Regions from separate parts of the Nonomuraea sp. NPDC050643 genome, predicted to be linked through region 1. Evidence: riboswitches for the same ligand, from Rfam matches in the RefSeq annotation. Region 1 holds a riboswitch; the other holds the start of a gene.
The links. A riboswitch is a leader RNA that binds a small molecule or an ion and turns the genes downstream of it on or off. The one in region 1 is predicted to bind cyclic di-AMP.
Positions count from the first base shown of each region.

Region 2: another riboswitch for cyclic di-AMP. It lies ahead of AB0I15_RS30725 (C40 family peptidase); the one in region 1 lies ahead of AB0I15_RS23735 (hypothetical protein).

Region 1 covers NZ_JBFAIM010000017.1:17,485-21,689, reverse strand. The annotation lists gene AB0I15_RS23740 (M50 family metallopeptidase) at 1-772, shown strand, start outside; gene AB0I15_RS23735 (hypothetical protein) at 847-1,833, opposite strand; cyclic di-AMP (ydaO/yuaA leader) riboswitch at 1,839-1,982, opposite strand; gene galT (galactose-1-phosphate uridylyltransferase) at 2,051-3,130, opposite strand; gene AB0I15_RS23725 (DeoR/GlpR family DNA-binding transcription regulator) at 3,127-3,906, opposite strand.
Region 2 covers NZ_JBFAIM010000025.1:6,244-10,448, reverse strand. The annotation lists gene AB0I15_RS30735 (M48 family metallopeptidase) at 1-852, opposite strand, end outside; gene AB0I15_RS30730 (hypothetical protein) at 864-1,661, opposite strand; gene AB0I15_RS30725 (C40 family peptidase) at 1,725-2,246, opposite strand; cyclic di-AMP (ydaO/yuaA leader) riboswitch at 2,320-2,482, opposite strand; gene AB0I15_RS30720 (NlpC/P60 family protein) at 2,936-3,910, opposite strand; gene AB0I15_RS30715 (NYN domain-containing protein) at 3,994-4,205, opposite strand, start outside.

The sequences.
Region 1 (4,205 bases):
GGAGTGCAAGGCCACCGACAAGCCCACGCCCGCCGCCCAGGCGGGCCTGAAGCCGGGTGACCGCCTGGTCTCCTTCGACTCCAAGCCGATCGGCTCCTGGCCCGACGCCACCCGCCTGATCCGCTCCCACGGCCCCGGCCCGGTGCAACTCGGCATCCAGCGCGACGGCAAGCCGATGACGCTCAACGTCACGCTCATCGCCCAAGACCGCCCCAACCTCGAGGACCCCGAGAAGGTCGACAAGAACGTCGGCTTCCTCGGTGTCCTGCCCACCGAGGTCATGCAGCAGCAGAGCCTCGGCCAGGTCGTCGGCTACATGGGCGAGCTGACGGCCAGGGTGGCGGGCTCGCTGGTCAACCTGCCGGAGAAGATGGTCGGCGTCTGGCACGCGGCCTTCTCGGGCGAGGAGCGCGACCCCGAGGGCCCGGTGGGCGTGGTCGGCGCGGGCCGCATGGGCGGTGAGATCCTCGCCTCCGACCTGTCCAACGAGAAGAAGATCGCCATCTTCGTCAACCTGCTGGCCGGCTTCAACCTGGCCATCGGCATGTTCAACCTGATCCCGCTGCTGCCACTCGACGGCGGGCACATCGCGGGCGGGCTGTGGGAGGGCATCAAGCGGGGCTACGCCAAGGTCATGCGGCGGCCCGAGCCCGCTTACGTGGACATCGCGAAGGTGCTGCCGCTGACGTACGCGATCGCGATCGTGATGATGATCATGGCCGGCCTGCTGGTCTACGCCGACCTGGTCAACCCGCTCACGCTCACCAACTGACCCCGGGCCCGGCCGACAACGGACGGAAGGCCCCGCGGAACCCCTCGGTTCCGCGGGGCCTTCCGCCGTCCGCCTCAGTTCATCGAGATGTGCACGTGGTCGTAGTGGTTCTCGGTGACGCTGCCCCGGTCCGACATCGTGCGCCAGCCGGATCCGTGGTTGATGCGCTGCTTCCAGATCACGTACTTGAGGCCGAGCTTGCCCTTGTTCTTGATCGCCCATTCCGCGATCCGGTCGCCGAGCGCGTTGTTGGCGGCGCTGGGCATCGACCCGCCCGTGCTCATCATGAAGTCGCACGCCCGCCCGAGCGGGTGCTCGCCGCTCGAGCCGGAGCGGAAGCAGCCCACGTCGAACGGCAGCGAGAAGTTCTTCTCCACCTGCGCCTTCATCAGCCGCGTACGGGAGGTGATGTTGTCCGTGCCGCTCGGCAGCTCGGGCGCCCAGGAGCCGTCGGTGTTGCGGCCCGACCCGAACGGCACCAGGTCCTCCAGCTTCTCGCGGATGTCCTTGATGACGTCCTCGGCGTCGTCGCGCTGCCTCGTCACCTCGGCCGCGTCGTCGCGGATCTTGTCCGCCAGCGCCGCGGCCTCCTCGCTGGCCTTCTTCCTGTCGTCGCGGGCCTTGGCCACGCTCTGCACGACGGCCTGTTGCTCGGCCGTGAGCTGTTCGAGCAGGGCCGCGCTCGAGCTGTTGTCGGGAAGCATGAAGCCGGGCAGCGAGGCGTCGGCGTTCTGGTAGCGCAGCCGGGCGATCTCGGCCACCCGCTGCTCGGCGGTCACCAGCGTCTGCTCGGCGGTGGCCAGCCTGGCCTTCGCCGCCTTGGCGGCCTCCTGCGCCTTGGCCAGCTCGACACGCTTGAGGTTGTACTTCTCGATCAGCTTGTCGACCTTGGTGTTGAGCCGCTTGAGCTGGGCGCGAAGCTGGGATTCCGAGGGTTTGGGGGCGGACTGCACCGCGGCCGGTGCTGTTATGGAGGCCGACGCCGCGGTCGCCGGGAGGGCGGCGAAGGCGGTGGCGGTGATGAGACAGATGGCAAGACTCGCGGGGGACGAAGCCGCCACGTAGGTGTTCCTCTCCCTCTGCCGACCGGGTTAGCTGACGGGTTCGGGCATGGGAGGCTGCGGCCCTACCACCGAAGTGGATTCACCCCAGGTGCGGATTGGGTCCCCGGCTCCCGGGTGACGCGCCCGGGATTAGGCGTGCAACGACCGTTACGGTCGGTGCATATGGGGATATTAGTGGTAGATCACGAGTCATGCGACCTTAAGTAGAAATCTATTAGTGATCTACTTGTGATCGAAGCATGCGGGCGGCCTCCTCCGGCAGCACGTCGTTCACGAAGGCGCCCATCGCGGACTCCGAGCCCGCCAGGAACTTCAGCTTGTTCGGCGCCCGCCGGACGCTGAACAGCTCCAGATGCAGGTACGCCAGCTCCCGGTCCTGCCGCACGGGCGCCTGGTGCCACGCCGAGATGTACGGCATCACGACGCCGAACAGCCCGTCGAACGCCCGCAGCACCGAGGTGTACAGCGGGGCGAAGGCAGCCCGCTCCTCCTCCGTGAGCGCCGCCAGATCGGGCATCTGCCGGTGCGGATACACGTGCACCTCGAACGGCCACCGCGCGGCGGCCGGCACGAAGGCCGTCCACAGCTCGTTCGTGGCCACCACCCGGGTCCCGGCCGCCCGCTCGGCGGCCAGCACGTCGGCGAACAGGTTGCCGGGGCCCTTGTACCGGGAGGCCGCGCCGAGTTGCAGCTTGGTCCTGGGCGTGACGTAGGGGTAGGCGTAGATCTGGCCGTGCGGATGGGAGATCGTGATGCCGATCTCCTCGCCCCGGTTCTCGAAGCAGAACACCTGCTCCACGCCCTCGATCCCGGACAGCTCGGCCGTGCGGTCGGCCCACGCCTCCATGACCAGCTCCACCTGGGCGTCGGGGAGCCGGGAGAAGGAGGAGGAGTGGTCAGAGGTGAAGCACACCACCTCACACCGCCCCACAGCCGGACGGACCTCACTCAGACCGCCGACATCCTGATAAGTCCCAAAATTTCCAGAAAAGGAGGGGAAGCGGTTTTCGAACGTCACCACGTCGTAGTCGTACGCCGGGATCTCCGTCGAGCGATCGTCCGACGACGGGCACAGCGGGCACTCGGCGGTGCCACCGGTCGGCAGGAACGTCCGCGTCTGCCGGTGCCCGGCGATCGCGACCCACTCCTCCGTCAGCGGGTCGTAACGCAGCTCGGACGCCACCGGCCGGGGCTCGAGCGTCCGTCGGTCGATCGCGCTCCTGTCGGCGTCGTCGCGCCGGTCGAAGTAGATCAGCTCTCGGCCGTCGGCCAGGTGGGTGATGGTGCGTTTCAAGGCGAGCCCTCCGCGATGATCAGTTCTCCGGCCCGTTCGGCCAGCTCAGTGCGTGCGTCCTCGGGCAGCCCCGCGTCGCTGATGACCACGTCGGCCTCGGTCAGCTCGGCGATGGTGCTGATGCCGACGGTGTTCCACTTGGTGTGGTCGGCGGGGACGACCAGCCGGTGCGCGGCGGTGACCAGCTCTCTGTCGGTCTCCGACTCGAGCAGGTTGGGCGTGGTGAACCCGGCCCGCACGCTCATCCCGTGCACGCCGAGGAAGAGCGTGTCCACGTGCAGCCGGCGGATCGCGGACACGGCCACGGGGCCGACCAGGGCGTCGGACGGCGTGCGCACGCCCCCGGTCAGCACGACCGTACGGTCGGCGCGCGGGTTGCGGTGGAAGACCTCGGCGACGGGGATCGAGTTCGTGATCACGGTCAGGTCGGGCATGCCGATCAGATGGTGGGCCAGCGCCCACGTCGTGGTGCCGGCGGACAGGGCCACGGCCGTCCCCGGCCGGACGAGCTGGGCCGCGCGCCGCGCGATGGCCTCTTTCTCCTGCTGCTGGCGGGCGGACTTGGCGGTGAAGCCGGGCTCCTCGGTCGAGCCGGGGCCCAGGGCGGTCGCGCCGCCGTGCACCTTCTCCAGCAGGCCGCGCTCGGCCAGCACCTCGAGGTCGCGGCGGATGGTCATGTCGGAGACGCCGAGCTCGCGTACGAGATCGGCCACCCGGACGCCGCCGTTGCTGCGCACGCGTTCGAGGATCGTCTGCTGACGCTGCTGTGCGAGCACGTCCGCCCCTTCCAACAGATTCCACCAAATTATGACACGGAATTGTTGGGGAATGTTAGTTCGTCGTGGACTGCTTGCGCTGGTCAACGGGGAGAGGGACGTTGGGGGCTCATGGTGCGGTCGATCAGCGTCGCCTGACGGCGGCACTGGCCGGCGACACCATTCAACCGGCACTCATTCAACCGGCGTCGTTGAGCCGGCCGGACATCGGAGGCGAGCTTATGGCCAGGCGAGCACGCAAGGGCAAGGCACGCAAGAAGAAGAAGGCGAACCACGGCAAGCGTCCCACGGCGCGATGA
Region 2 (4,205 bases), on a different contig from region 1:
CCGGCGTGAGGCGTCGGCGACCAGCACGTCCTCGACCGGCACGCCGTCACGCTCGGCCATCTCCAGCAGGTTCGTGCGCAGCGAGCCCTGCTGCATCGAGGTGAAGTCGTTGAACAGCGGCTCGATCACCACCGGGTACACGAACGACGCCACCAGCGTCAGCGCGAACGCGCCCACCGCGGCGGGGATCCACCAGCGCCGGAACCTGCGGGCCAGCGCCACGAGGGCGAGCAGCATGACGGCGAGCAGGAACACCTCCACGCCCAGGTTCTTCAGCCGGTCGCCGGCCCAGCCCGCCCAGTCCTGGATGGACAGGCCGTAGTCGCGCAGGATCATCTCGAACCACATGCCGAGCGGCCACCTGATCACCTCGACGATCGCGGTGATCGCGAGCACGCCGAGGATCACCCGGAGCCACCACGGGCCCTTCAGGCGGCCCAGCAGCCGCGCGCCGAAGGGCGTGGCCACGAGCACGCCGGCGAAGACCAGCGTGAGCGAGAGCGAGAGATAGCTCGGCAGCGTCGTGGCCGCGTCGAAGGCCTGCGCCCTGGCGACCTCGGCGGCGCTGAAGTCGCGCGCCGGGTCGGGCGGGCCGCCGACGAGCACCTCCCACGGCGTGCTGAACATCGCCACGGCCATGATCACGAGGCCGAGCAGCACCAGCGCGATGGCGGCCTCCCGCCTCAGACGGCCGCTCCCCTGGGCCTCCGTTTCCGTGTCCACCTCCCCGCTGTTCCCCTCTGCCGCTCCTGTGGCCGCTCCTGTGGCCTTCGTGGCGGTGCCCCCGGCGTGGTCGGTGCCCGCCGTCTCACCGGCCGGTGACGCGTCGTCCGCGTCCAGTCGTTCGCTCATCTGCCTCCCCTTCATCCGAGCTGATCCCGCACGTATGCGCGCCACCGTGCCGTCAGCGTGGCGACGGAGAGTCCCAGCGAGGCGAGTGCCTGATCGACGCCGGCCGCCTGGGCATCACGGTAGAGCCCCACCAGGGTCCCCTCACCGAACCGGTCAGCGAGGAAGCGACACGCCAGCCAGGCCTCTTGGTACGCCCGCGCCAGCCGTGCGGGGTCACGCCCGTCGGCCGCGAAAGCCGCAGGTCCGGGCAAAGCGCTCGGAAGCCGCCCGGCCCGCACTTCGGCCGCGAGCTCGGCGGCGGCCGTCGTCACGGGCAGTCCGGCGTCCCGGTAGCCGACGTAGTCGGCGAATCCCTCGTAGAGCCAGACCGGCAGCCGGTCCGTGCCGGCCGCGACGTGGGTCAGCTCGTGGGTGAGGACGACGTCCTTGCCGACGGGGTTGAGCCGGGCGAAGAACTCCGGCACGACGATCACCCGCCCGCCGTCGGCCACCGCGGCCAGCCCGTCGACCCGCCCCACCCGGGCGAGCGCGGCGGCCTCTGCGGTGGAGGCGGGCACGATCACCAGGGGGCGCACCGGCTCACCGAGCACGGCCGAGACCCGGAGCCCGGCCCTGTCGGCCCGCAGGGCCAGCTCGTCCAGCGTACGGGCCGCGGTGTGGTGCCCGACGACGACCGACCGTACGCCACGGCGTACGGTCTCACCATCGCGCCACAGGCTCGGCGGCCCGGGGAGCGGGGAACTGGCCGGGGCGAGGGCGAGGAGCAGGAGAGCGGCTATCGCGGCTCGCCGGCCCACCTGCTCTGACACGAGCCCAGATGCTAGTCGAGGAATGAAAAGAGCCCCGCCCGGAGGGTTCCGGGCGGGGCTTCCTCACACGCCGGGACGAACCGCGCCAACGAACGACGTTCGACGCCATCCGCCCAGCTTGTCGATGCGCACCCGTTCGCCTGTCCGAGGCGAATGGATCATCTTGCCCTTGCCGACGTACATGCCCACGTGGCCGAGCCCGCTGAAGAACATCAGGTCTCCTGGCTTGAGATTGCGCCACGAGATCTTGTTCCTGGTGCGGGCGAACTGGCTGCTCGCCACACGCGGGAGCTTCACCCCGGCCTTCTTCCAGGCGAACTGGACGAGACCGGAGCAGTCGAACGAACCGGGGCCGGTGCCTCCGTACCGATACGGGTCACCGATCTGGTTCTTGGCCACGGCGACGGCCTTTCGGGCCTTCGCTTGCTGCCGAGCGACCTTGGCTGCTCTCCTCTGAGCCGCCGTGGCCGACCTCGCCGTCTTGGCGGTACTCGCCGCCTTGACCGACGTGGAGGCCGAGTCGCTCGTCGTCGCCGCCCGAGCCGTGGGGGCATGGAGGATCAGACCTCCGGCCGTCACGGTCATCGTCAGTGCTACGCCACTCAGGGCAAGGCGGGACAGACGGGGGTTATGCAGGGAGGTAGACAGGATTTCTCCTTGTGTCTTCCACGAACGCCTACCGGGTTAGCTGACGGATTCGGGCCTGGAAGTCGCCCTACGGCGCGATGTGCGCGCCGATTCACCCCTGATCCCTGGGGAATTGGGATCGCTGGGTCCCCGGTTCCGTGCTCCTGGCTGCACGGATTCGGCAGGCCGCCGCCTGATGACGCAATGGGGATATGGGCGGCGACCAGCGGATCTTTATCTGTCTCACATCGGGAGGGACCGATGCGGGTTCGCGGCGACATGGCTTGTTCACCGCGACGACGCCAGAAGCTACGCCGAAAGGTCAAGGATCGGCAAAGGGTGAGTCAGTTTGTAAAGATCAGATAGAGAGGTCGGTCAAATTCGAAACCCCTGCTGGAACACCAGGTTCCGTTATCGAAATGTGACCCTGCTCACACTTCTGCTCGCACCCGCTTGTCAGGTAACAAATGTCGCGTTCATCACATTCGCCGCATCAAAAACGTGATCCGCATCACTGGGAGCGCTCCCTATTCCCCTGCGCTTTTCTACGATGGGAAATCGTAGAAAAAGGTATCCGTGCGCGGGAACCGAAAACCGGCCACGGCGGCGGCCGAAAAGCCGCCGGCGCAGCCGGTCACCCGCGAGGGCTACGGGCGGATGGCCCCCACCAGATTGCGGCCGTAGGCCGAGAGGTTGACCACCTTGACGACGTCGCCCGTCTGCGGCGCGTGAACGATCTGGCCGTTGCCCGCGTAGATACTGACGTGCCCCAGGCCTTCGCTGAAGATGAGATCTCCAGGCTGCAGCGCCTCGAGCGAGACCTTGCGGGCGGCGCCCCACGACCACTGCTGCCAGGTCGTACGCGGCAGCGACACCCCCGCGGCCCGCCAGGCGGCCTGGGTGAGGCCCGAGCAGTCGAAGCCGCGCGGCCCCGTGCCACCGAAGATGTACGGCTTGCCCACCTGCGCGTACGCGAACCGCAGCACCGCCGCCGCACTGCCCGACGCCGGACCCGTGTACTTGATGCCGACGCTGTTCGGGTTGCCGGGGTTGAAGGCGCCCAGCTTGTCCAGGAGCTTCCTCTGCTGGGCGATCAGCTTGCGGACCTCCGCGCGCTCCTTCTCCACCGCGTCGCGTTCCCGGTCGGCCTCGGTCAGGGCCTTCTCCGCCTTGTCCCGCTCGAGCTTCAGCCCGCGGTTCTCGCGGTCGAAGGCCGCCAGCTTCTGGCTGCGCTCCTGCGAGAGCTGCCCGGCCAGGGCCATGCCCGCGAGAAAGCTCCCGGGGTTGTCCGAGCCCATCAGCCCCGGCATGGAGGTGACGTCACCGCCCACCTTGTAGGTGTCGACGGCCATCCCGACCAACTGGGAGCGCAGGGTCGCGACGGTCTGCAGCTTGCGCTTGTAGCCGTCGTTCAGCTTCGTGTAGGCGCTCTTGGCCGTCTTGAAGCGCTCGGTCGCCGTGTTGTACCGGTCGACGACCTTGTCGGCCTTGTCGTTGAGCTTGTCGAGCTTGGCCTTGGCCTGCCGCACCGTGGGTTGGGGATCAGCGACGGCGGCTCCCATAGGGGACAGCACCAGACCGAACGCGATTCCCGCGACCATCGGCACCCGGCCATACCTCACTGCGTCGCCTCCCAGGGATAACATCTGGGGCGAAATAGTACAGAAGTGGCGGGTGAGGGGCACCTAATCAACCAATTCGTAATTTATGCCCGACCTAGTCTGCGCAGCAGCAAACCAGACGGAACGGGTCTGGCTCCCATCCGCCTGACGGACTCGGCCACCTCGCGGTCCGACGACACCACGGCCATGGCCCGGCCGGGCGGCTCGGCGCGGACGAGCTGGCGGATGAGATCGTCGGCGATCTCCCCGGGCGCGCTGAAGAGGACCCGCACCCCGCGCGGCGCCACGACCTGCA